DNA from 2 places in the Paeniglutamicibacter sp. ORCA_105 genome. Region 1 is predicted to be linked to the other one. Evidence: riboswitches for the same ligand, from Rfam matches in the RefSeq annotation. Region 1 holds a riboswitch; the other holds the start of a gene.
What was found. Region 1 has a riboswitch for guanidine ahead of ACIPUB_RS02895 (multidrug efflux SMR transporter). Riboswitches for the same ligand answer to the same signal wherever they lie in the genome.

Region 1 (11,863 bases):
CCTGTTGGCATCCGCGTTAACTTGAGTCAACGGCACTCAAGTATCCAATAGGAGGAAACATGCCAGCATTCTTTGGCCCATCCGGCGCCGGCAACGGCTCTTTCGAGGATTTCCTGGCGCGCTACCTGCAAGGCCAGCGCACCAGCCGCTTCGGGCGCCCCGTCGACATCACCCGGCTGCTCAGCCGCCACACGCACGAGGTACTGACCCGTGCCGCGCAATTCGCCGTTGAACACGGCCACACCGACATCGACGCGCTGCACTTGCTGCGCGTGATGCTCGAGGTCGAGCCCGTCGACGAGGCCCTGCGCCGCTCCGGGGCCGATGCCGGGGCGATTGCCCGCGACGCCGAACAGCGCTTGCCCGAAACCGGGCCGCGACACTCCGAATCCGCTCCCGCGCTGACCCCATCGGCCCAGCGCGCCCTGCTGGACGCCTACCAGGTCGCCCGGGCCTTCGGCTCAACCTATATCGATCCCGAACACCTGTTCCTGGCATTCGTGCTCAACACCGAATCCCCCGCCGGGCAGGTGCTCGGCGCCGCCGGGGTCACTCCACAGTCCCTGCAGGCCGCGGCCGAGGGTGCCGAACAACAACCTTCCGGTGCCGCTCCGACCCAGCGGAAATCCGCCGAGGCCAAGCAGCCCGCCAAGGGTGAGACGCCATTGCTGGAGAAATTCGGCATGGACCTGACCGCCCGGGCCGCCGCGGACGGGCTGGACCCGGTGATCGGCCGCACGCAGGAGATCGAGCAGACCATCGAGATCCTGGCCCGGCGCACGAAGAACAACCCGGTCCTGATCGGCGAGGCCGGCGTCGGGAAAACCGCCGTTGTCGAGGGCCTCGCCCGCGCCATCGTCGCCGGCGAGGTGCCGGATCAGTTGGCGGGCAAGCGCGTGATCGCGCTCGACTTGCCGGCCATGGTCGCCGGCACCCGCTACCGCGGCGACTTCGAGGAGCGCCTGACCCAGACCATGGACGAGATCGCCGCGCAGGACGGGGGGGTGATCGTCTTTATCGACGAGCTGCACACCGTGGTCGGCGCCGGCGGAGGCGGCGAGGGATCCATGGATGCCGGCAACATCCTCAAGCCCCGGCTGGCCCGCGGCGAGCTTCACCTCATCGGCGCCACCACGCTGGCCGAATACCGCAAGGTCGAGAAGGATCCAGCCTTGGAACGCCGCTTCCAGCCTGTGACCATCGGCGAGCCCTCCATTGAGGACGCCGTAGCGATCCTGCACGGATTGAAGGAAAGGTACGCGCAGCACCACCGTGTCACCTACACCGACGAGGCGATCCGCGCCGCGGTGGAAATGTCGGCCCGCTACGTGACCGACAGGTACCTGCCAGACAAGGCCATCGACCTGATCGATACCGCTGGTGCCCGGCTGGGCCTCAAGCGCGGACCGGGCATCGACACCGTGGCCCTGAGGTCGCGGATAGCCGAGCTCGCAGCCGCCAAGGACCGCGCGGTGGCAGAGGAACGCTACGAGGACGCTTCGCGTTTGCGCGACGAGGCCGAGGAAATCTCTGCCCGGCTGGCCGAGACCGAGGAGTCGGGTACCGGCACCGCCGACGCGGTGGTCGACGAAGCCCAGATCGCCGAGGTCATCGCCCGCGCCACCGGCATCCCCGCCGCGCGGCTGACGGAGGACGACAAGGAACGCCTGGCCCGTCTGGAGGACGAGCTCCACGACAGGGTCGTCGGGCAGGACGATGCTGTGACTGCCGTTGCCAAGGCGGTTCGCCGTTCCCGCACCGGGATGGGCGACGAAAACCGCCCGGTCGGCAGCTTCCTCTTCCTGGGCCCCACGGGCGTGGGCAAGACCGAGCTGGCCAAGGCGCTGGCGGCCTCGCTCTTCGGCGACGAGTCCGCCATGGTGCGCTTCGACATGAGCGAGTTTGGCGAGCGCCACACGGTCTCGCGGCTGGTCGGCGCTCCTCCGGGATACGTCGGCTACGACGAGGCGGGGCAACTGACCGAACGCGTCCGCCGTCGTCCCTACTCGGTCGTGTTGCTGGACGAGGTGGAGAAGGCGCACCCCGACGTGTTCAACCTGCTGCTGCAGGTGCTCGACGACGGCCGGCTCACCGACGGGCAGGGCCGCACCGTCGACTTCCGCAACACCGTCATCATCATGACCTCCAACCTCGGCTCGGAGTTCCTGGCCAGCCGCGGCGCCCCGCTGGGCTTCGGTAGCGATTCCGGCACCGGCTCCGAGCGCGAGCTGCGCGCCAAGGTCATGGGCCGGCTGCGTGAGACCATGCGGCCGGAGTTCCTGAACCGGATCGACGAGACGGTGCTCTTCCGCAAGCTGGAGGCGGAGCAGCTGCGCGGGATCGTGCGGCTGCAGTTGCGCCGCACCGAGGCCCGGCTTGCCGCCAACGGCATCGGCCTCGAGGTGGACGAGGCGGCTGTCGGCTGGATCGCCGCCGAAGGCCACGAGCCGGAGTTCGGTGCCCGCCCGCTGCGCCGGGTGATCCAGCGCGAACTCGACGACCGGGTCGCCGACCTGTTGGTCACCGACGAGTTGGGCGCGGGAGGCACCGTGACGGTGACAGCCGACGAATCGGGCCTGCACGTTTCGGCCGGCCGGGAAGCTGCACTCGCGGCGTAGCCGGGAACGAAGACAAAGGGGGCGGGAAGAATCCCGCCCCCTTTGTCGCGTCTTCGGCCTATGCTGGGTTGTGTGGGGCTGGGGAGCCCCGCACAGGCACAAACCTTGGGGGTTAAATGCCACGCGAGAAAAAATGGAACCGCAATCCCTGGCCTGCAAACCAGGATCAGCGCCCGCGGAGCGGGAGGGTTCCACCATGGGTGCTTGACCAGGAAGCGCGCCGGGCGGCAGCGCTACAATCCCGCAACCGCGCCACCGGGCGAAAACGACCCGCCAGACGCCGCAGGTCCAGACCTGTTCGCCGCACATGGAACCTCGGACTGGTCATCACGCTGCTGGTTGGGCTCTACTACAGCCCCGCGATCCTGGACCGCCACATCATGCCGGCGCTCGTTCCCCTGCTTCCCTGGTCAAAGGTGCCGCCACCGGGCGTCGAGGCAGCCGCCGAACCACTGGGCAAGCCGCCGGCCGGTACCGGTTCCGGCGCGTTCCGGCTGCAGGAATCCCCGGACCCCCGGCAGGACTTCGTCGCCTACGATCCGTGCCGCCCCGTCCATTACGTGATTCGTCCGGAGAACTCCCCGGCCGGCGGCGAGGTCCTGATCCACGAGGCGGTCGCCGAGGTTTCGGCAGCCAGCGGCCTGCGCTTCGTTTATGACGGCCCCACGGCGGAGGGGCCAAGCAGGGAACGGGACAGGTACCAGCCCGGGCGCTACGGGGAGCGCTGGGCGCCAGTTCTGCTCACCTGGTCCGACCCTGAGGAAACACCCGGATTGACGGGGGATGTGGGCGGCCTGGGCGGAAGCGAATACGCCCACACGCCCGGGCACCCCTTCGTCTACGTGGCCGGACAAGTGATGCTGGATGCCCCGGGGCTGGTCCCGATCCTGGGATATCCGGGAGGTGCCGAACTGGTCCGTGCGGTCGTCATCCACGAACTCGGGCACGTCCTGGGACTCGACCATGTCGATGAACCGGACCAGCTGATGTACGGCGGCCGGAATGACCGGACAACACTGGCAGAAGGAGACCGGGAGGGCCTTGCCCTACTGGGCGCCGGCGCCTGCGTTCCGCAACTCTAAATCGACACCAGGAGTTGGATCGTTCAGGTGCCGCGCAACTGGTCCAGCGCCGCCTTCAGGCGGGTATCGGCATCGGCGGCTACCTCGCGAATGGCAGGATTGCCACTAATGCGGGACAGGACCTGCGCGTCAATGGCCTCTATCGTGGTTTCGGTCGCGTCCAGTGCCCTGCGGACCACCACGTTGCACGGCAACAAGGCCCCAAGTTCGGGCTCGGTGAGCAATCCCCGATTGGCCAGATGCGGATTGCACGCCCCAAGTATCAGGTAATCGCCGATCCGATCGGCCGATTCGGCGCTGATCTTTGCCGTCAGGACGGCGCGCACATCGATTTCGGTCAGCACCCCGAAGCCCTGGCGCCCCAGTGCATCCTTGGTGCGGGCCACTGCTTCCTCCCAGTCCAGCGAAACCGTGATGCTGTGCGTGTAGCCCATGTCAGTGGTCCTCTCGCTCCCCCAGCGCCGCGCGCGTCGGGTTGCCGGTGTTTGCGGCCCAGCCTAGCCGCGATCCAAGACGCTGTCTGCCCCTCGACCAACAATCACCACGCCCGGCACTGCCTGGGGGTTGTTCGATTCATGGCACCTGTTCCGTGGCGGTGTTTCGTTCCACAGGCACGAAGGTTTCCGTGGGTCCAGGGTTGCACATTAGCCAGAAATCGTAGTCGAACCGTCGGTTCGGGTCCCCCACGACGAACCATGCAGCCATGATTCGCCGGCACTCAAGAGCGTTGGTGCCATTGCGCCATAAGGCAAACCTGGCAGCGACATTGATTTGGTGGGGCGATGCAGCACGTCCCACCCCCAAGCATTCATAGTGATCCATAGCTTCTCCCCCAAGGAAACGCCCGACAGTCCCCCAAACCTATGCTCCTCCTGGCGAACCAGGCAAGGGATGCGTGAAAACTTCGCACAACAGGCGAGCATCCGGGAACCGCCGGACCCTTTACGGCCCATCGAGGTTGCGATGAACCGAGCTCAGGCGTGAAGGGACTTGAGGCCAACAACGCCGCCGATGATCATCAGCAGAAAGAGCACTTTCAGGATCGAGATCGTCTCGGTGCCGGTGGCCATCGCGTAAACGACCGTCAGCGTCGCACCGATTCCGACCCATACCGCATAGGCGGTACCGAGTGGCAGTTCCTTCATCGCATAGGCCAGGCCGGCCATGCTCAACACTAGTCCCACGGCGAATACAACGGTGGGCGCCAACCGGCTCAACCCTTCGGATTTGCCCAACGCGGTGGCCCAAACGGCTTCTAGAACGCCGGAAACAATGAGAATAAACCAAGACATGACTGACTCCTCGCGGGCCGTCTTGTCGCACACCGGGTACGGCACCCATCGTCCGGAACCCGTGTCATGAGGGTTCTTCCCAGATTCGCACACATCGCAGCTCCGGGGCAAGGCGGACGTGGAGCCGGAACGCCCGCATAAACAGGGCTCCCCGCGGTCACCGCATGTTCACCGGTGCGCCATCTTCGGTTGGTGAGGGTCGGGGAGGATGGGGTCGCGCGCCGCTCCCCCGGCCGCGCCAATCCAACACCGCACCGTGAGGCAAAACATGAAGAAGTCCCTGTCCGCTGCCCTGGCACTCGCCGTTCTGGCCACTCCCCTGTTGGCCACACCGGCCGGCGCCACCACCGCACCGGCCAACAGCACCGTCGGCACCCGCGACGCCCAGCCGGGCTTCCGCGTGCTGCCCTACCTGCAGAACTCGAAGTCCGACGCCATGACCATCAGCTGGATCAGCGAAACGGCCGACCCGGGAACCTTGGCCGTCGCCGGACCGGGCATCGGCAACGGCAAAGGCCAGGGCGCGGGCAACCAGCGGGTGATCACCTCGGCCCCGAAGTACATGCCGCTGATGGAATACACCCAGAAAGAACTGGACCAAAGCATCAGCGGCCTGGTGAAGGGTTCCTGGCTCAAGGCCAACACCAACTACAAGCACACGCTCACCGTCGAGGGACTGAAGGCCGGCAAGGACTATAACTACACCGTCGACCAGGGCGGCAAGCGCCATGAGGGCACCTTCACCACCGCACCCGACGCCGAGGCGTGGGAAGACCTGCGGCTGATCGCGTTCTCCGACTCCGAGACCGAACCCATGGGCCGCGTCGAGCACCGCGAGTGGGAACTGAACCCGGTCAACGGGTACACGCCCGAATCCGAACAGCGTCCCGGAACCGACTCCGCCTGGGCGCAGAAGTTCGGCTCCACCACCCGCTACGGCGACTTCACGCTTCGCTACCCGCTCAACCAGGACACCGCGATGCGCGAAAACATGGCGGCGATCGAGGCGGCCGACCCGGATTTGATGCTGATCGCCGGCGACCTGGTCCAGGGCGCGGGCTACCAGCCTGCCTGGGACGAATTCTTTGGCTACTTCGCCGGCGACCACGGCGACCTTGCCTCCAACGTCCCGCTGGTGACGGCGCTAGGCAACTGGGAGACCTATGCGGGCATCAACGGCGGCTATGGAACCCCGGAAGACCAGTCCCCGGCAGTGATCTCGCGCAACAAGTACCTCTCCTACTTCGACAACGACGGGGACGCCGCCAACCCGGCGGCCAAGGGCTCCTACTACCGCACCGACCACGGGCCGGTCACGGTGCTCACCCTGGACTCGACCAACGGCGAACCTGACGAGAACACCAAGACTGGCACCCTCTCCGGCGAACCCTTCTCCGGCGACGATTCCAACCTCACCGCGGAGAACCTCTCCACCGACACCCCGGGCGAGTTCACCGACGCGGACTACGACAAGGCCTACACCGAACTATTCGCGGGCACCACCACGGAGGATTCAGACCTGCCCAACATGTCGGTCGGCGGCGAGCAGTGGAAGTGGACCGAGCAGCAACTGGCCGAGGCCCGCGAACAGGGACAGATCGTCATCGTCCAGTTCCACCACGCCGCATACTCCTCGGGCGTGCACGGAACGCCGCCGAACCACGAACACGCGGACAACCAGTCCGGCACCGCCATGCGCGCTTACTCTCCGCTCTTTGAGAAGTACGGGGTGGCCACGGTGCTCTCCGGCCACGACGAGATGTTCGAGCGCTCCTGGGTCGACGGTGACGGCGACGGGCAGGGCTTCCACTCCTACGACGTGGGCGTCGCCTCCGACGGGCTGCGCGGCGAGCAGCTGGTGAAGAACGAGAAGGGCGAGTATGAGCCGCTGCGCTTCAACACCCACTCGAAGTGGTCCGCCGCGGCCAACCAGCCCGAAACCTGGGCCACCGACGAGAGCGGAACCCCGCAGCTTCTTGACGGCGGCCTGCACTATGGCCACCTGCAGATCGACATCGCCCGGCAGGGCGACGGGGCGAAGATCAAGCTCAGCCCGGTCTACCTCTTCCCGGTCCTGGACGAGGACTACAACCTGGTCAAGACCGAACGGCGGATCTACGACGACGTCGTGGAATTCGCCGTCGGCGCCGACGGCACCGCCAAGAAATAGCCGGATTCAACCATGAAGCCCCGGTGGGCAACGCGGCAAAAACGCCGTGTTGCCCGCCGGGGCTTCGCTGTGGGTGCCTTCCGGCCGCCTACAGTCCGGGCGAGACCTGCTCACGGACCTGCTTGCGCAAGATCTTGCCGAGCATCGAGCGCGGCATCGCCTCGATGGCCACGATCCGCTTGGGCACCTTGTAGCCCGCCAGCTGTCCGCGGCAGTGCTCGCGCAGGCCTTCCTCGTCCAGTTCTGTCCCGGGCTCGAGTTCCACGGCGGCAACCACCATTTCCCCGCCGCGTTCCAACGCCTTGCCGAAGGCGGCTGCGTCGCGCACGTCCGGGTGGGCGCGCAGCACGGACTCGACCTCGGTGGGTGAGACGTTGAAGCCGCCGGTGATGATCAGTTCCTTGGCCCGGTCCACGATCGTGGTGAAGCCCTCGGCATCAACCGTCACCACGTCCCCGGTGCGCAACCAGCCGTCGGCGGTGAGCGTCTTGGCAGTCTCCTCCGGGTTGTTCCAATAACCGGCGAACACCTGTGGGCCTTTTAGCAGCAACTCGCCGGGATTTCCCTGGGCCACCTCGATCGACGGGTCATCCAAGTCCACGACCTTCATGTCCGTCGAGGGGAACGGCACCCCGATGGTCCCGGTGCGCCGGGTCGGGTGGAAGGGGTTGCCCAGGGCCACCGGTGAGGACTCGGTCATCCCGTAGCCCTCCACCAGCAGGCCGCCGGAGACCGATTCCCAGAGTTCGACCACGGCATCGGGCAGGTTCATGGCCCCGGAAATGCAGTACTTGGCCGAGCGCAGCGAGATGCCCTTTTCCTTCGCAGCCATGGCCGTGCGCTCGTAGATCGGCGGGACCGCGCAGTAGACGGTTGCTGGGGACTTCTTCATCGCCGCCAGGACCAGGTCCGGGTCGAACTTCGGGAAGAGCACCAGCAGACCCTGCTTCTTCACGCCGAAGGTCAGGTACAGGGTCATGCCGAAGGCGTGGAACATCGGCAGGATCGCGTAAAGGATTTCCTTGCGTTCCTGCGCCCCGGCCATCCAGGCCTCGCCCTGCAACGCGTTGGAATACAGGTTGTAGTGGGTGAGCATGGCGCCCTTGGGGTGGCCCGTGGTCCCGGAGGTGTATTGGATGACCGCAAGGTCCCCGACCGCCGGGCGCGGATGGGCGGCATCGATCCGCTCGGCCTTGAGCAGGTCCTTCCAGGTCATGGTCCCCGGGGCGGGGGCGGTCAGCGCCGCCTTGGATGCGCGGAGCTTCTTGAGCGGCAGGTTCAGTGCCAGACGCTTCACGGCGGGGAACGCCTCGAGCAGGTTCACCGAGACGACGGTGTCGATGCGCACGTCCTTGGGGAACTGGTGCACCGATTCGGCCGCCTTGTCCCAGGCGATCACCACGCGGGCCTGGTGGTCCTCGAATTGGTGGCGCAGTTCGCGCGAGGTGTAGAGCGGGTTGTGCTCCACGACCACCGCGCCCAGGCGCAGCACCGCGTAGAACGCCACGACGTGCTGCGGGCAGTTGGGCAGGATCAGCGCGACCCTGTCTCCGGCACGGACTCCGAGTAGGCGCAGCCCCTCGGCGGCGCGCTCCACCTGCTCTCCGAGCTCGCGGTAGCTGGTGCGCTTCCCGAAGAACTCGGTGGCCGGGCTGTCCCCCGCCTCGGCGACGGAGCGCTCGAACATCGCGGTCAGTGATTCGGTGGGGAGCTCGATCTCGGCCGGGACGCCCGGCTGGTAGTTCTTGGTCCAGGGGTGCGCGGCAGTATTCTCCATGCTCCCATCATGCCGCTATTGGTTGACCGGGAACGACTCGGCGGATTCTCAGGCGTCGACGAAGATGGCGAACGGCGGGGTTTCCAGGCCGTCCGCAAGCGCCTCGGCCGGGTTGGATCCCAGCGCGAGGATGGCGTTGTTCTCATCGACGTGCACCACCGAGGGCTTGAAGGCGCGGGCCTCGGCATTGGTCATGGAGGCATAGGTGATGATGATGACCAGGTCCCCGATGTTGACCAGGTGCGCAGCTGCACCGTTGATGCCGATCACCCCGGATCCGCGCTCCCCGGCAATCGTGTAGGTCTCCAGCCGGGCACCGTTGGTGACATCGACGATCGAGACCAGCTCGCCGGGCAGGATGTCCGCGGCGTCCAGCAGGTCGGCGTCTATGGTGATGGACCCGACGTAGTGCAGGTCCGCATGGGTGACGGTGGCGCGGTGGATCTTGGACTTGAACATGGTTCGCTGCATAGGGGGGATCTCCTGGAGGGGGTTGTGCAGGGGTCGGCATTCAACCTTGGATGCCCGCCCCGGGCCGCCGGCTTGGTGCAGTGAGTGTTCCGGCGCCTAAGACATTGTAGACGCGCCGGCTTCCGGTTGTCTGTGACTTACTTCGGATGCCCCGTGCGGCCCAGAACCTTGAAGTGCTGCCCATATCCCGCGGCTCCTGCGAATACAGCCGCCTCAGTCCGTGGATTGCCGGAGATGCAGGTTCGACGTCGATTTGCACTCGAGGACGAATTTCATGGTGTTCGGTACGGCGATCAATCCACAACGCATTGTTTACATAGTGAGCTTCAACCCATACTATGGGTTGAGTGGCGTGGCGCAGGTCACCCTTTACGTAGGCTTTCCCCTCCTTCACGATCGGATCAACTCATGTCAGAAACTGCGATTCTGATCAACACCGCGGTGGCCGTCTTGGCCACCGTGCTGTTGATCGTGAGATTCAAGGTCAATCCCGTTATCGCCCTGGTCTTGGGTTCCTTGTACCTGGGCCTGTCGACGGGACTGGGTATCACCAAGACGATCGAAACCATCACCGGCGGCTTTGGCGAGATCATGGTCGAAGTCGGGTTGCTGATCGCGTTCGGCGTACTGATGGGTTCGATCCTGAATGAGACGGGGGCCATCCGGCGCCTAGTGGAACACCTGCTGCGCGTGTTCGGCCCCAAGGCCCTTCCCTACACCATGGCTCTGGCCATCGGCACAGCACTGCAGTCGATCTTCCTTGACGTGCTGCTGGTGATCTCCGCGCCGCTGGCCCGACGCATGGCACCGAAAATCGGCAAACTCGGCACGGCTCGCATGGCCGCGGCCATGGCCATCGCGCTGGAGTGCGGCATCGTCTTCATGGTTCCCGGCGTTGCTTCGCTGGCCCTGGCCGGCCTGCTCGGGGTGCCCCTGGGAAAGATGCTGATCTTCGGATTCCTGGTCGTCGTACCTACCATCGTTGTCTCCATTGCCATCATGACGTTCCTGTTCAAGCGCGGATTCTGGAAGTCGGACCGCGACGAGCAGCACATCTTCGAAGAAGAGGACTTCCCGCAGGCCCAGCCAAGCCAGTCCCACGGCCCCGACGCCTACGGAATTTCCTCCACCACCGCAGGATCCGCGCCCGAGGGCACCCGGCCCCAGGCGAACCCGGGCTCCGTGGTCGTGGCCGAACACACGCCCCGCGAAGCACCCCTGCTCCTGCTCTTCACCCCGCTATTGGTCTCGTTGGCACTCATTGCCGGCGGCGCACTGGTGGATATCCTCGGTGCGGAATTCGCCCCTCTGCAACTGGTGGGAAACCCAGTGGTCGCGCTGCTGATTGGCCTGATCGGCACCACTCTGGTCGGCCGCTACACCGTCGGCCAAAAGAGCGTCGAGAACGCCATTGCCTCGGGCTTCAAGGAAAGCGGCCAGATCCTGCTGCTCACCGGTGTCGGCGGTTCCCTCGCTGCAACCGTCGCGGCCGCGGGGCTCGGCGACATCCTCGGTGGCTTCTTCACGGCGAGCGCGGTGGCCCCGCTGCTGGTGGTCTGGGGAATCGCCGCCATCCTGCACATCGCCGTCGGATCCGTGACCCTCTCCGCCATCACCGCGGCGGGCCTGCTCGCACCGATCGCACCGGCCCTGGGAATCGACCCCGTGCTCATTGCCCTGGCTGCCGGTGCCGGCTCCCTGTTCATGGTTCACGTCACCTCCAACACCTTCTGGCTGCTGCAGTCGCTTCTGGGCCAATCCGTCAGGGGAGCGCTGAAGACCGTCACCTTCGGGGTCTCCGTCGCCTCGGTCGTGGCCATGCTCGTGGTCCTGGTCCTGTCCATCTTCATCTAGCCACCGTCACACCCAAGGAAGTCCCCCAATTGCCTGAAAAAGATATTGCCCCACTGGCCGGAGTCCGGGTCCTGGAACTCGGAAACTACATTGCCGCCCCGACCGCCGGACGCCTGCTGGCCGATTTCGGCGCCGAGGTCATCAAGGTCGAGCGCCCCGGAACCGGCGACGAGCTGCGCAACTGGCGGCTGAAAAAGGGCAGCGTGTCCATGCTCTACCGGACAATCAACCGCAACAAGAAGTCCGTGGTGCTGGACTTGCGCAGCGACGCCGGACGAACGGCCGTCCTGGACCTGGTCAAGCAGTGCGACATCCTGCTGGAGAACTTCCGTCCGGGAACCCTGGAGAAGTGGGGCTTGGGCCCCGAGGTCCTCAATGCGGCCAATCCCGACCTGGTAATCACCCGGATCTCGGCTTTCGGCCAGACCGGCCCGCTTTCCGAACGCCCTGGATTCGCGGCCGTCGCCGAGGCCTTCAGCGGATTCCGCAACCTCGTCGGGGACCCGGACCGCGCCCCGGTGCGCGTCGGCGTCTCGATCGGCGACTCCATCGCCGGCCTGTACGCGGCCTTCGGTTCGGTCATGTCGCTGTTCCAACGC
Region 2 (11,863 bases), on a different contig from region 1:
CCCGCAACGGCCTGGTCAAGAAGACCCGCCTGGCCGACTACGACACCAACCGCACCGCCGGGGTCATCGCCATCAACCTGCGCGAGGGCGACGAACTCGTCTCCGCGCAATTGATCAGCGAGACCGACGACATGATGCTCGTTTCCCGCAAGGGGCAGTCGGTGCGCTTCACCGCCACCGACGAGGCACTGCGCCCCATGGGACGCGCGACCAGCGGCGTCACCGGCATGAAGTTCCGCGAGGAAGACGAATTGCTGGCCGCCGACGTGGTCACCGACGATTCCTATGTGTTTGTCGTCACCGAGGGCGGCTACGCCAAGCGCACCTCCGTGGATGAATACCGCGTGCAGTCCCGCGGCGGCATCGGCATCAAGGTAGCCAAGCTCGCCGAGGACCGCGGCGACCTCGTCGGCGCGCTGATTGTCCACGATGAGGACGAGGTTCTGGTGGTCATGGAGGGCGGCAAGGTGGTCCGCTCGGACGTTTCGCAGGTTCCCGCCAAGGGCCGCGACACCATGGGCGTCATCTTTGCCAAGCCGGACAAGAAGGACCGCATCATCGCCGTCGCGAAGAACACCGAGCGCGGCCTCGGAGAGAACGCCGAGGAAGATGCAGTACCGTTGAACGCGGAAAAGACACAAGAAACGGCCTCCGAGGCCCTTCCGGGTGATGAAAACCCGGGAGGAACCGAGGAAAACCTTGGGCACGACGACGAGGCCACCAACGACGGAGGTAACGCGTGAGCACCCCGAATACGCCCCGCCCGGCGGGCGGCACTGGTGGTACCCGTCCCGCACCGCCACGACAGGCGCCCGTAGGGGCACAGCGCCCCGCCGGTGCGCCCCGACCAGGAACTGCGCCCAAGCCCTCGGCAGCGCAGCGCCCCGCAGGCGCACCCCGCCCCGGCGCACCCCGCCCCGGGGCACCGCGGCCCGGGGCACCGCGCCCCGCCGGCGCGGCGCAGGGACGCCCACAGCAGCTGGTCCGCCCGGCGCCCAAGGCCAAGGTCCGCAAGGCACGCCTGCTCATTTCCAAGGTCGACCCCTGGTCGGTGTTGAAGATGGCGTTCCTGCTCTCGGTTGCCCTTGGCATCGTTACCGTCGTTGCAAGCGTCGTCCTGTGGTCGGTGCTTGACCTGACCGGCATCTTCGAGGCCGTCAACGGGTTGCTGCGCGAAATCATCGGCTCCGAAACCGGATTCGATTTGATGGAAATCGCATCGCTGGGCCAGGTTGCCTCGTTTGCCACCATCATCGCCGTGGTGAATGTGGTATTACTCACGGCTCTGTCGATGCTCTCAGCGGTGCTTTACAACCTCTCGTCGACCCTGGTCGGCGGCATTGGCGTGACCTTGACCGACGATTAATTAGCGGAAACACGCCAAAGACGGCCCCCAAAGTCCTTGATAAAGGGACCTTTGGGGGCCGATTTGTTTCTTTGGTGGTTTCTCGGGTAAAGTTTTATCTCGTTCCCGGCGGGAACATAGAGGGCGTATAGCTCAGGCGGTTAGAGCGCTTCGCTGATAACGAAGAGGTCCCTGGTTCAAGTCCAGGTACGCCCACGGATTCCCTCGTCCGAACGATAGTTGAAAGGAAATCTCCATGCGGAAATTTCTGGTGTTGGTGGCAGTAGCCGCGGGCGTTATTGGTTATCGTAAGTACAAGGGATCCACGGCTGAAAAGGCCACCTGGAGCCAGGGCACCGATAAGGTATCCTGAATTCGGGGCAGGGCTAACCTGCCATGCAAGAAGTTGATGCACAACAAAATACGGGGACTTAGCTCAGTTGGTAGAGCGGTAGCTTTGCAAGCTTCAGGTCAGGGGTTCGACCCCCCTAGTCTCCACCGAAATAAAAGACCCGGAACGCCAGTTCCGGGTCTTTTATTCTTTAACACTCGCGCCCAGCCGGATCGTGAGCTTTGGGGGTTGTCGGCTCCCCCGCTGCCGCATTCGGTGGCCCGGCACGCGAAACCATAGAGTGGGCAGGTGACCTTTCTACTGGCCCTGGTGGGCGTCCTGGGAGTTGCTGCTTCAGGGCCGCTCATTGCCGCGTTCCCGGCGGTTCCCGCCCTCTCCATGGCCTTGTGGCGCAATGCCATAGGCACTGCCGTCATGGCCGTGCCCGCACTGGTGAAGGATCGGCGCGGTTTCGGCCGGCTGCGCCGCCGGGAATGGGGATGGAGCGCCCTCGCCGCCCTCTCGCTTGCGCTGCATTTCGCCTTCTTCATGACGTCGATCCGAATGACCACCGTCGCTGCATCCACAGCACTGGTGTGCCTGCAAGCTGCGTGGATAGCGCTGTTCCAATCCCTGCGCGGAACAAGGTATGGCTGGAGGGTCGGTCTGGGAGTGCTGCTGGCTTTCGCCGGCGTACTGGTGATCACGGGGTTCGACATCGGGTCGGGCACGGAGGCACTTATCGGTGACGGGCTGGCCCTCATAGGCGGCGTCCTGGCCGCCGCTTACACTCTGGCGGGGTCCAAGGCCCGCGCGACCATGAGTACCAGTTCCTACACCACTATCTGCTACGGGCTGACTTCTGTCCTGCTCTTGGTAATGTGCCTGCTGGCCGGCGAACCGGTCTGGGGATTCGACCTCAACGGATGGATCGGCATCCTTGCACTGGCTCTCTGCTCCCAGGTCCTCGGGCATTCGGCCCTGAACCATCTGCTGAGTTCGCTGGGCCCGCTCACCGTTTCCACCCTGATCTTGCTGGAAATCCCGGGGGCGGCCCTGCTGGCCGCATTGTTCCTGGGGCAGATATTGCCGGCCGGAACGGTGTTTGGGCTGGCGGTAATCCTTGTCGGCCTGTTCTTTGTCGTGCGGGGACAGGCGCACGCTCAGAGCAAGGCCCTCGTGGAACCGCTGACAAAGGAACAGGGCACCACCTGATCCATCGCATCCCGGGTTGCCGGATGCAGTGAAGACCACGTGCTGCCCTGTTGCTCTATGTCTGCCCGGGGCATCCGTTGCGGATGCCCCGGGACCGACCGAAACTACTTCTTGGTGCGGGGACCCGGCTTTGGCGCGGTGTCCCCATTGGAAGCCTCGGCTTCGGCGACCCTTGCTTCGCTGGAGTCCAGGCTTGCCTCTGCCTTGTGCTTGGCGGTGGTGGCCGCCTCCGAAATTTCCTCAGCCGATTCGGAAAGCTGCTTCTTGTTGTCTGCCACCGCTTCGTCGGCTTGAGCTGAGCTATTCTCCTTGGCGGCGGCTGCCGATGAGGCCACTTCGTCGCGGACTTCCTCCACGCTGGCGGGGACTTCCACCGGGCCGCTTGCGCGCACGGTGGTCGGTTCCACCGGTGCCGGGGTCTTCCACGGGTCGTCGATGGGCTTCGAGGCACGCCAAGCAGCCACGGCCGCTGCGCCTGCGGCGGCAATGACGGCTACGACAAGCCATCCCTTTTTCTTCTTCGCAGGCTTCTGCACCTTGTTCAGCTCCTTGCTGACTCGGCCCACGGCAGCGCTTGCGCTGTTCTGGACACGTTCGACGGTTTCAGGACTAGGCGTGAGTTTTTCGGAAACCTGGTGAAGCGCCTCGGGAACCCTGGCCTGCTCAAGCTTGCGCGTGGTGAATTCGGCCGCCTGACCGATCTTTTCGTTGGCCGCCGGCAGGTAATCGTTGAGAACGACATTGCGCGCATGGGTGAGGGCAGGCGTCGCCTTCTCGAGCGCCTCGTTCAGCGCGGGAGTGGCACGGTCAACGGCCTTCTGGACCCGGGGGGTGGCTTCGTCAATGGCCGCGGAGAGTCGTGGACCCACGCGCTCAAGGGACTCCTGGATCATGGGAGTGACCCGCGCGACGGTCTCCGAAAGCTCGTGGGCGGCCCAGTTCAGGCTCTCCTGGATCTTCGGGGATGCCGTCTCGATGCCCTTTTCTATACGAGGAACGGCCCACTTCACGGCCGTGTCCACCTTTGGAGCTGCCCAATCCAATGCCTGCTCGGCACCAGTGGCAACACTTTCACCAAAGTCTCGAGCAATACGTTCTGACTTCACAGTGAACCCCTTCGATCGTTTCGTAAGCTTCGTCCTAGCCTACGACCTACGATTGGCTTACAGCCATTACCTGACCGACCTATAAACAATCGTGTGGCCGTGTTCACTGAACGCGTAGCCATTCGCAACGGCGGTTAGAGCGCTCATGGAAGAATGACTGTATGACTGCAATCCCAACGCATACAGCCACCATCCACACCAACTTGGGCGACATCGTCGTGAACCTCTTTGGCAACCACGCCCCCAAGACCGTGAAAAACTTCGTGGGCCTGGCCACCGGCGAACAGACCTGGACCGACCCGCGCAACGGCGAGGAGAAGGTCAACACCCCGCTGTACAACGGCACGATCTTCCACCGCATTATCTCCGACTTCATGATCCAGGGCGGCGACCCGCTGGGCCAGGGCACGGGCGGACCGGGCTACCGCTTCGACGACGAGATCAATCCCGAGCTTGATTTCCGCGAGCCCTACAAGCTGGCCATGGCCAACGCAGGTATCCAGATGGGCCAGGGTACCAACGGTTCCCAGTTCTTCATCACCTCGATCCCGACCACCTGGCTGCAGGGCAAGCACACCATCTTCGGCGATGTCACCGACGAAGCTTCGCGCAAGCTCGTTGACCAGCTGAACGTCGTTCCGACCGACGGCCGCGACAAGCCGCTCGAAGACGTCTCCATCAGCAGCATCGACGTCACCGCACTCTAGGCCCGTGGTCCGGGCGCGGTTCATGCGCCTTTGACCGTCGAAGGCTCCATCTGCCGCCCCGCCGCATCGTCCCTCACCTCGCCCTGCAAGGTGAGGGACGGCGGCGGGACGGATGGATGGGGCCTTTTGCTTTTGCCCGGCACGCACGTCTTGCGACGTGCGCATACTCGGTCCCGGCGCGTGCACCGCCGCGCCTGTAATCCGTCCCGTGGCAACGGGGCAACGAACGTACTTACCCAGGAGCATCGATTCCATGTCATATGGACTGTCCAACCCGAACCAGGCCGCGCAGGCACCCGTCTGCCCCAGGCACCCCGACCGGATTTCGTATGTCACCTGCCAACGCTGCTTGCGTCCGGCCTGCCCCGAATGCCAAGTCACGGCGGCGGTAGGAACCCAGTGCGTGGACTGCGTGCGCGAGGCCAACAAGCAGTTGCCAAGCACCCGTACGGTCTTTGGCGGCAAGGCGACGGACGGCCGCCCCTTGGTGACTTATGTGTTGATCGCCATTAACGTGGTCGTCTTCGCCCTGCAAATGATACTGCGCGACTTCAGTGACTACGTTGTGTACGCAGGGCTGTACACCAGCCCGTATCTGGAACCCGAGCCGTGGCGCATGCTCACCTCGACCTTTGCGCACTCCACGACTTTCATTGGGCACATCGCCTTCAATATGTACGCGCTGTATATCTGCGGTCGCGTGCTGGAACCGATGTTGGGGCGGCTGCGCTTCCTGGCCCTGTACCTGGCCTCCGGTCTTGGCGGCTCCGTCGCCGTGCTCTTGATCACCGATCCACGGGTTCCCGTTCTGGGCGCCTCCGGTGCGGTGTTCGGGCTCTTCGCCGCGATGTTTGTGCTCCTCCGCGCACGCGGAGTCCAAACCATGCAGATCGTCATCTTGATTGCGATCAACCTGGCCATCGGCTTCATCATCCCTGGTATCGCGTGGGAGGCCCACGTGGGCGGACTGGTGGTCGGTGCTGCAACGGCAGCCGTCATGGCCCACGCGCCCAAGGGAAAGCAGCAGGCCCTGATGCAGTGGGCCGGCACTGCATTGTTGGTTCTGTTGCTATGTGCGCTGACTTTTTACGGTGCCGCAAACATTCGACTCTGACAGCCAAATAGGCCCGCTGGCCATAAAAGTTGTCCACATGGGTTATCCACACTGTTAATAACTCACAACCATGTAATTCATAAGAGACGGACCGGCTCCAGCGCCCGCGCTGACGCCGGTCCGTCTCGTTTGTGGATAGTTTTTGGCAAGTATTCACAATTTCATCCACACCTGTGGATAACTTAGTGCACAACCTGTGAAGTGTTGAGGGTCCGATTCGAAGGTCCGGCGGAGCGTACTTGTCGAAAATTTAACCGAATCCGTGAGATTGCGCGGAAATCCGGGCACTTCGAGGAGGGTTTCCCGTCCGTTGTCCACACGGCTTATCCACAGTGTTAATAACTTACGCACATGTAATTCACACCCCGCGAGGCCGCCCAAACCGCGAAATTGGCGCTCCAAAAGGTTGAACCCACAGCTTTGTCCCCACCTGTGGATAACTTTCGTGCACAGCATGTTACTAAGTTTCGCGTCCACTCCCCCGCCCACTTCGCCCTGTGATTAGTGGGGGAAAACTGCAAAAATGGTGCTCATCAGGTTTCCGCACCCACCGGGTGCATCCCCATACCGGAGAGTCCCAATGCGCCAGGATTGGATCCACCCCGAGCATGTCGCTGCGTGGGCAGCCTTGACCAACCGCTTGGCAGCGTTCGATGAAACCGGGGAATTCTACGAAGTCGAGGATCTGGCAGAGGAACTGGACGAGCCTGGAGTGGACCCCCCACAAGACACGATTGGACTCTGGGACGGCGATGCCATGATCGGGTTCGGCCAGCTCCGCCTCGGTGAGCAGCTGCGCGACGGCCGTGGGCGGGTTTCCATCGACGGGGGCATCGCACCCGAGTACCGCCGTCGCGGCCACGGGTCCGGAATCATGGACACCCTTGAATCAAGGGCAGCGCAGAAGATGGCGGAACGACTCCCCAAGATCGACTTCACCATCGATGTGTGGGGGAATGCCCCAGGCCATGGTGCTGGCGCCATGGCCAGGAGCAGGCGGTACGAGCCGGCACGCTATTTCCAGGACATGTCCGTGTTGCCTGACAGTTTCAGGCCCCGGGGACGCCCTGTGGCGGCCTATGGTGACGCGCGGCTGGTCGCATACTCTCCCAGCTTGTCCGAGTCGGTTCGGCTCCTGGACAATGAGGCCTTCGCCGATCATTGGGGCTCGACCCCGAAGAGTGTCAAGGAATGGGCGGCCATGACCGGATCCCGTTCCTTCCGGGGAGCGTACTCCCAGGTGCTGCTGCAAGCGGACGGCGGCTCGGTTCCGACCACGGCTCTCTGCTACGTCTTGGCGGCCGAATGGGTGCCGGGAGAACTGTACATATCTCGCGTGGGTACGGCACGTTCGTCACGCGGTCGAGGGTATGCGGCTTGGGCGCTCTCTAAGGCTGTTCAGACGGCATTTGACGCCGGTTATACAAAGGTGGACCTGTCGGTGGACGCGCAAAGCCCAACCGGTGCGGCGGGGCTGTACCGACTCTTGGGGTTTGAGCTGGTTCGGCAGGGGACGATGTATCGAAAGATCGTCCGGGCCCGTTGAATAGCTACGATGCACGGCGGGGCTCCAACCCGTTCTCAGCCAATGAGCGGGAACAGCAGCGAGATGGCCAGTACTGCCATGAGCGTCGCGATGACGGCATCTAGGATGCGCCAGGATCGGGGACTGGCAAAGAACCCACGCAAGTAGCGTGCCCCAAAACCCAAGCCGACGAACCAGAGAATGCTGGCTAGCGTCGCGCCCGTGCCAAAGACCCAGCGCCCAGGGTCGCCTTGGGCTGCGGCTATCGAGCCGAGGAGAATGACCGTATCGAGGTAGACATGCGGGTTGAGCCAAGTCAATGCCAGCGCCGTCAGGACGGCAGTGCGCCGCGGGGTTGGCGGCGTCGATGCGCTTGTGTCCATCCCCCGCGGGCTGAGCGCCCGCCGGGCAGCGAAGAAGGAATAAACGAGCAAGAAAGTGGCTCCACCGATCCGGGCCGCGTCAATAAACCACGGGGCGATCGACAGCAGGGCACCCAGTCCGGCGATCCCGGCAAAAATCAGGACGGCATCCGAGACGAGGCAAATCAGCACGGCAAGGCCGACATGTTCCTTTCGGATCCCCTGTCGCAGGATGAACGCATTTTGGGCACCAATGGCAACTATCAAGGAGAGGCCAGTGGCCAGACCGGATATAAAGGGAATGAACGTCACCAACTGAGATTAGGCGAACCAGCAAAGACGTGTCGAGCTAAAGATTCTTAGGGTCCATTAGGATTTCTAACTATGGACTTTTCCACGGAGCAACTACAAACGTTCAAGGCCGTGATCGACGCCGGAACCCTGGAGCGAGCGGCAGGACACCTGAACATCACCGCGTCGGCCGTCAGCCAGCGTCTCAAAGCGCTGGAAAAACGGGCCGGCAGTGTGCTGTTCATTCGTTCGCGACCGATTCGCACCACCGGCAGTGGGGACGTGCTGCTTCGTTTGGCCAGAGAGATCCAAATGCTGTCCACGGAGGCGCATCGCTCACTCGGATTGGACGCAACGCCCGACCATGTACCCCGGCGAACGGAACTCAGCATTGCCGTGAATGCCGATTCGCTGGCCGGTTGGTTCGCACCGGTTCTTGGAGGCCTGGCTGCCCAAGACGTCATGAACTGCGAGATCCTGCGCCATGACGAGTCCCATTCCACCGCCTTGCTTCGTTCGGGGCAGGTCATGGGAGCGGTGACGACGAAGAGCAACCCGGTGCAGGGATGCTCTTCGGTGTATCTGGGAACCATGCGCTATCAAGCCATGGCCAGTGCAGGTTTCATGGATCGCTGGCTCCCGGGTGTCGATCCAGGGGCCGAGCTCGCATTTGCGCCAATGGTGAGTTTTGATCGGACCGATGACTTGCAACGGGCGCTACTCCGAAAGGTCGTAGGCACGCGGATCGCCGAAACGCCTGCGGAGCACTTCGTGCCGGACTCGAGGACGTACGTGGCAGCCGTGGTCGCGTCGTTGGGTTGGGGCATGATCCCGGAGGTCCAGGATCCACGTGACGGATCGCTGGTATGCATCAACGAGGCGTGGACAAGCGATGTCGCTCTTTACTGGCAGCGGTGGAAGGTTCCCTCGGTGGCACTGGATCTGCTCACCGGTCTGGTGCTGGATGCTGCGGGGGCCGCCGGCCTGCGCCAGGAATTTTGAGGTTTCCGGCAGGAACGCGACCCGTGGTCCACCTCGGAACCAGAACGGCTCTAGCTTGTCCCGCCCGGAGGGCCGATGACCAGAAGTGCTGCGGTGATGGCCGCGACCGCGATTAGGCCAACAGCTGCCGCCAGCCAAGGGCTGCGTAGCGCCGTTGCCTGCAGTCTCTCGATAGGCCCCTGTGGCGCTTCCCCGCCAGGTGCCAGCCGCCAAGTGTCACTGAGCAGCCCCCGCCGCAACACTGCCCGTTCGAATGGCAGCGTGGCAAAGGGAATGACCGCCGAGACCAAGCCCAGCACGCCACGGGCTACACTCCAGCGCTCATTGGCCCAGACAAAGAGCGTCACCAGGCCGTAGGCGATGAAAACCACGCCGTGGACCATTCCAAAAATGCGGACGTAGATTTCCGGTCCAATTCCGTACTTGATGACCATGGAGATGATCAGCAACGCCCAGGTCACCATTTCGGCGGCAGCCAGGAATCCGTACAGGCGCTTCGGTGATAATTTTGGCGCGGCGGCAACGGAGGAAGAACCTCGGGTGAGATCGGGGCGAAGCATGGGGACTGGCATGCCTTTCTGGAAGTTGGTTTGTACGGTGCGTTTTCGGGCCCAGGCGAATTGCTAGGCTGTCCATGGCGCACCAGCGCCCCCGGACGAGGGAGCCGTACCCGGACAGCGACAAGACGGCCACCGAAAGGAATCGGTGCTTACGACATGTCGTGGATAGTACTTATCATCTCAGGTCTGTTCGAGGCGGTCTGGGCAGTTGCCCTGGGAGCCTCCGAGGGATTCACCAGGCTCGTCCCCACCGTGGTTTTCGCTGTGGGTCTCCTTCTCAGCATGGCCGGCCTGGCTTGGGCAATGAAGGAGATCCCCACGGGAACCGCCTACGCAGTCTGGGTGGGAATCGGGGCCAGCCTTGCGGTGGCCTACGGCATGGTCTTCGGCGGAGAGACCTTCAGCGTGGTCAAGGTCCTGCTGATGATCGGGTTGGTTGGCTGCATCGTCGGTCTGAAGGCCGTGAGCTAGCGCCACCCCGTGGTCATGAAGAAACCAATCATGGCCACGCCAAATCCGATCACGATGTTCCAGCCGCCGATGTCGGGGATCGGAAGCACGGTCTGGGAAATGTAGTAGACCATGATCCAGACCAGGCCGAGGATCATCAGGCCGAACATGACCGGTTTGTACCACTTGGGCAACGGCTTGTCATAGGTCTGGGAATGGTCGCCGTCATGTGGCTTGCGGTTTTTCCGACGTGTCTTGGATTCAGGCATTGCTGCTCCTCGAGTCTTCAGGCGCCGACACGATCCAACGAGTACGTGTCCGAACGGTAGGCTGGTCACTGTGTGTCGGCGAGGTTTTCTTCCCACCGCCACGCTTACATCCAATACTATCCGCTCAAACTGGACGTCACAGGGTTTCCCGGTGCTCCAAGTGACAGTGAGGGAAGTTCGCATGACACGATCCGCATTGCGGACGCGGGCAAAGGTCACGGCCGGCCAGCGACTCATGGGGATATTTGGCGAAATCCTCATCACGCTCGGAATCGTTATGTTGCTCTTCGTCGGTTGGGAACTCTGGTGGACCAACATCGATGCCGGTCGCACGCAATCCCAGCTGACCTCGGAATTCGTCCAGGATCTGGCGGACGGGGGAACCGACGCGTTGAGTGGGCCGGCAATTGCGGATGAAGATTTCGGTCCCGCGCCGATCACCGAGATCCCCGATGGGGAAACCTTCGGGATCTTCTACATCCCGAGATTCGGCAAGGACTTCGCCCAGCCGGTGACCAACGGTGTCGGAATGGATGTGCTCAACACCGTCGGCATCGGCCACTATCCCCAGACGCAGGCGCCGGGCGAGCCCGGAAACTTTGCCGTTGCTGCCCACCGCCAGACCCATGGCCAGGTGTTCTGGAACATCGACAAGTTCCAGGACGGGGACAAGATCCATCTCCAGACACGCAAGGGGTTCTACACCTACGAGTGGCGAGACACCGAGATCGTTCACCCCTCGCAGAACGAGGTGCTCCTGCCTGTTCCGAACCAGCCGGGTGTCGATCCGACGGCCTCCACGCTGACGCTGACCAGTTGCCATCCGCCATTCACCACCCGGATGCGCATCATCGCCTACGCGGAACTGGAGTCCTGGCGTCCAGCCGATGCAGGACCCCCGCAGGAAATCGCCAACCTGGTGAAAAAGACGATGGAAAACTAGGAACACCACACATGTATGCATGGATCTTCTCCAAACTCCCCGGACCGCTGTGGTTCCGCGTCATCTTGGCGGCGGCGCTGATCGCAGGCGTCGTATTATTGCTCATGACATATGTCTTCCCGTGGCTGAGCCAGTACAGTCCGTGGACCGAATCGACGATTGGCCTGATGCTGCTGTGACCACCCCCAAGATCCTGGTGATCGACAACTACGACAGTTTCGTCTACACGCTGGTGGGTTATCTGCAAGAGCTTGGCGCCGAAACCACGGTGATCCGGAACGACGACCTGTCCGTGGCGGAGGTCATCGAGTTGGCCGAGGCCCGCGACGGAGTCCTGGTCTCCCCCGGCCCGGGCACCCCTGCCGAAGCCGGCGTCTGCATCGAGGTGATCCAGTGGTGCGGTGCGCAGATGAAGCCCATGCTCGGGGTATGCCTGGGACACCAGGCCCTGGCAGAGGCTTATGGCGGTGTGGTCACGCACGCGCAGGAGCTCATGCACGGCAAGACCTCGCCCGTTGTCCACACCGGGCACCCGATCTTTGCACACATACCCAGCCCGTTCACTGCAACCCGTTACCATTCGCTGGCGGCAGTGCGCGCCAGCATTCCCGAGATCCTGTCGATCACCGCTGAGACGGAAAAC

Region 2: linked by a shared signal. The riboswitch ahead of ACIPUB_RS14075 (DMT family transporter) and the one ahead of ACIPUB_RS02895 (multidrug efflux SMR transporter) in region 1 are both predicted to bind guanidine.

The regions. Positions count from the first base shown of each region.
Region 1 covers NZ_JBIXLM010000004.1:20,334-32,196, reverse strand. The annotation lists gene ACIPUB_RS02910 (ATP-dependent Clp protease ATP-binding subunit) at 60-2,618, shown strand; gene ACIPUB_RS02905 (matrixin family metalloprotease) at 2,819-3,700, shown strand; gene ACIPUB_RS02900 (DUF302 domain-containing protein) at 3,724-4,134, opposite strand; gene ACIPUB_RS02895 (multidrug efflux SMR transporter) at 4,675-4,992, opposite strand; guanidine-III (ykkC-III) riboswitch at 5,004-5,071, opposite strand; gene ACIPUB_RS02890 (metallophosphoesterase family protein) at 5,261-7,162, shown strand; gene ACIPUB_RS02885 (long-chain-fatty-acid--CoA ligase) at 7,251-8,939, opposite strand; gene panD (aspartate 1-decarboxylase) at 8,988-9,410, opposite strand; gene ACIPUB_RS02875 (GntP family permease) at 9,819-11,264, shown strand; gene ACIPUB_RS02870 (CaiB/BaiF CoA transferase family protein) at 11,294-11,863, shown strand, end outside.
Region 2 covers NZ_JBIXLM010000029.1:209-12,071, reverse strand. The annotation lists gene gyrA (DNA gyrase subunit A) at 1-743, shown strand, start outside; gene ACIPUB_RS14135 (DUF3566 domain-containing protein) at 740-1,366, shown strand; tRNA gene ACIPUB_RS14130 (tRNA-Ile) at 1,488-1,561, shown strand; gene ACIPUB_RS14125 (DLW-39 family protein) at 1,602-1,718, shown strand; tRNA gene ACIPUB_RS14120 (tRNA-Ala) at 1,771-1,843, shown strand; gene ACIPUB_RS14115 (DMT family transporter) at 1,986-2,891, shown strand; gene ACIPUB_RS14110 (hypothetical protein) at 2,996-3,901, opposite strand; gene ACIPUB_RS14105 (peptidylprolyl isomerase) at 4,159-4,704, shown strand; gene ACIPUB_RS14100 (rhomboid family intramembrane serine protease) at 4,958-5,818, shown strand; gene ACIPUB_RS14095 (GNAT family N-acetyltransferase) at 6,399-7,364, shown strand; gene ACIPUB_RS14090 (LysE/ArgO family amino acid transporter) at 7,400-8,020, opposite strand; gene ACIPUB_RS14085 (ArgP/LysG family DNA-binding transcriptional regulator) at 8,090-8,998, shown strand; gene ACIPUB_RS14080 (DUF3817 domain-containing protein) at 9,049-9,558, opposite strand; guanidine-III (ykkC-III) riboswitch at 9,630-9,692, shown strand; gene ACIPUB_RS14075 (DMT family transporter) at 9,715-10,029, shown strand; gene ACIPUB_RS14070 (cell division protein CrgA) at 10,026-10,277, opposite strand; gene ACIPUB_RS14065 (class E sortase) at 10,459-11,220, shown strand; gene ACIPUB_RS14060 (hypothetical protein) at 11,232-11,399, shown strand; gene ACIPUB_RS14055 (anthranilate synthase component II) at 11,396-11,863, shown strand, end outside.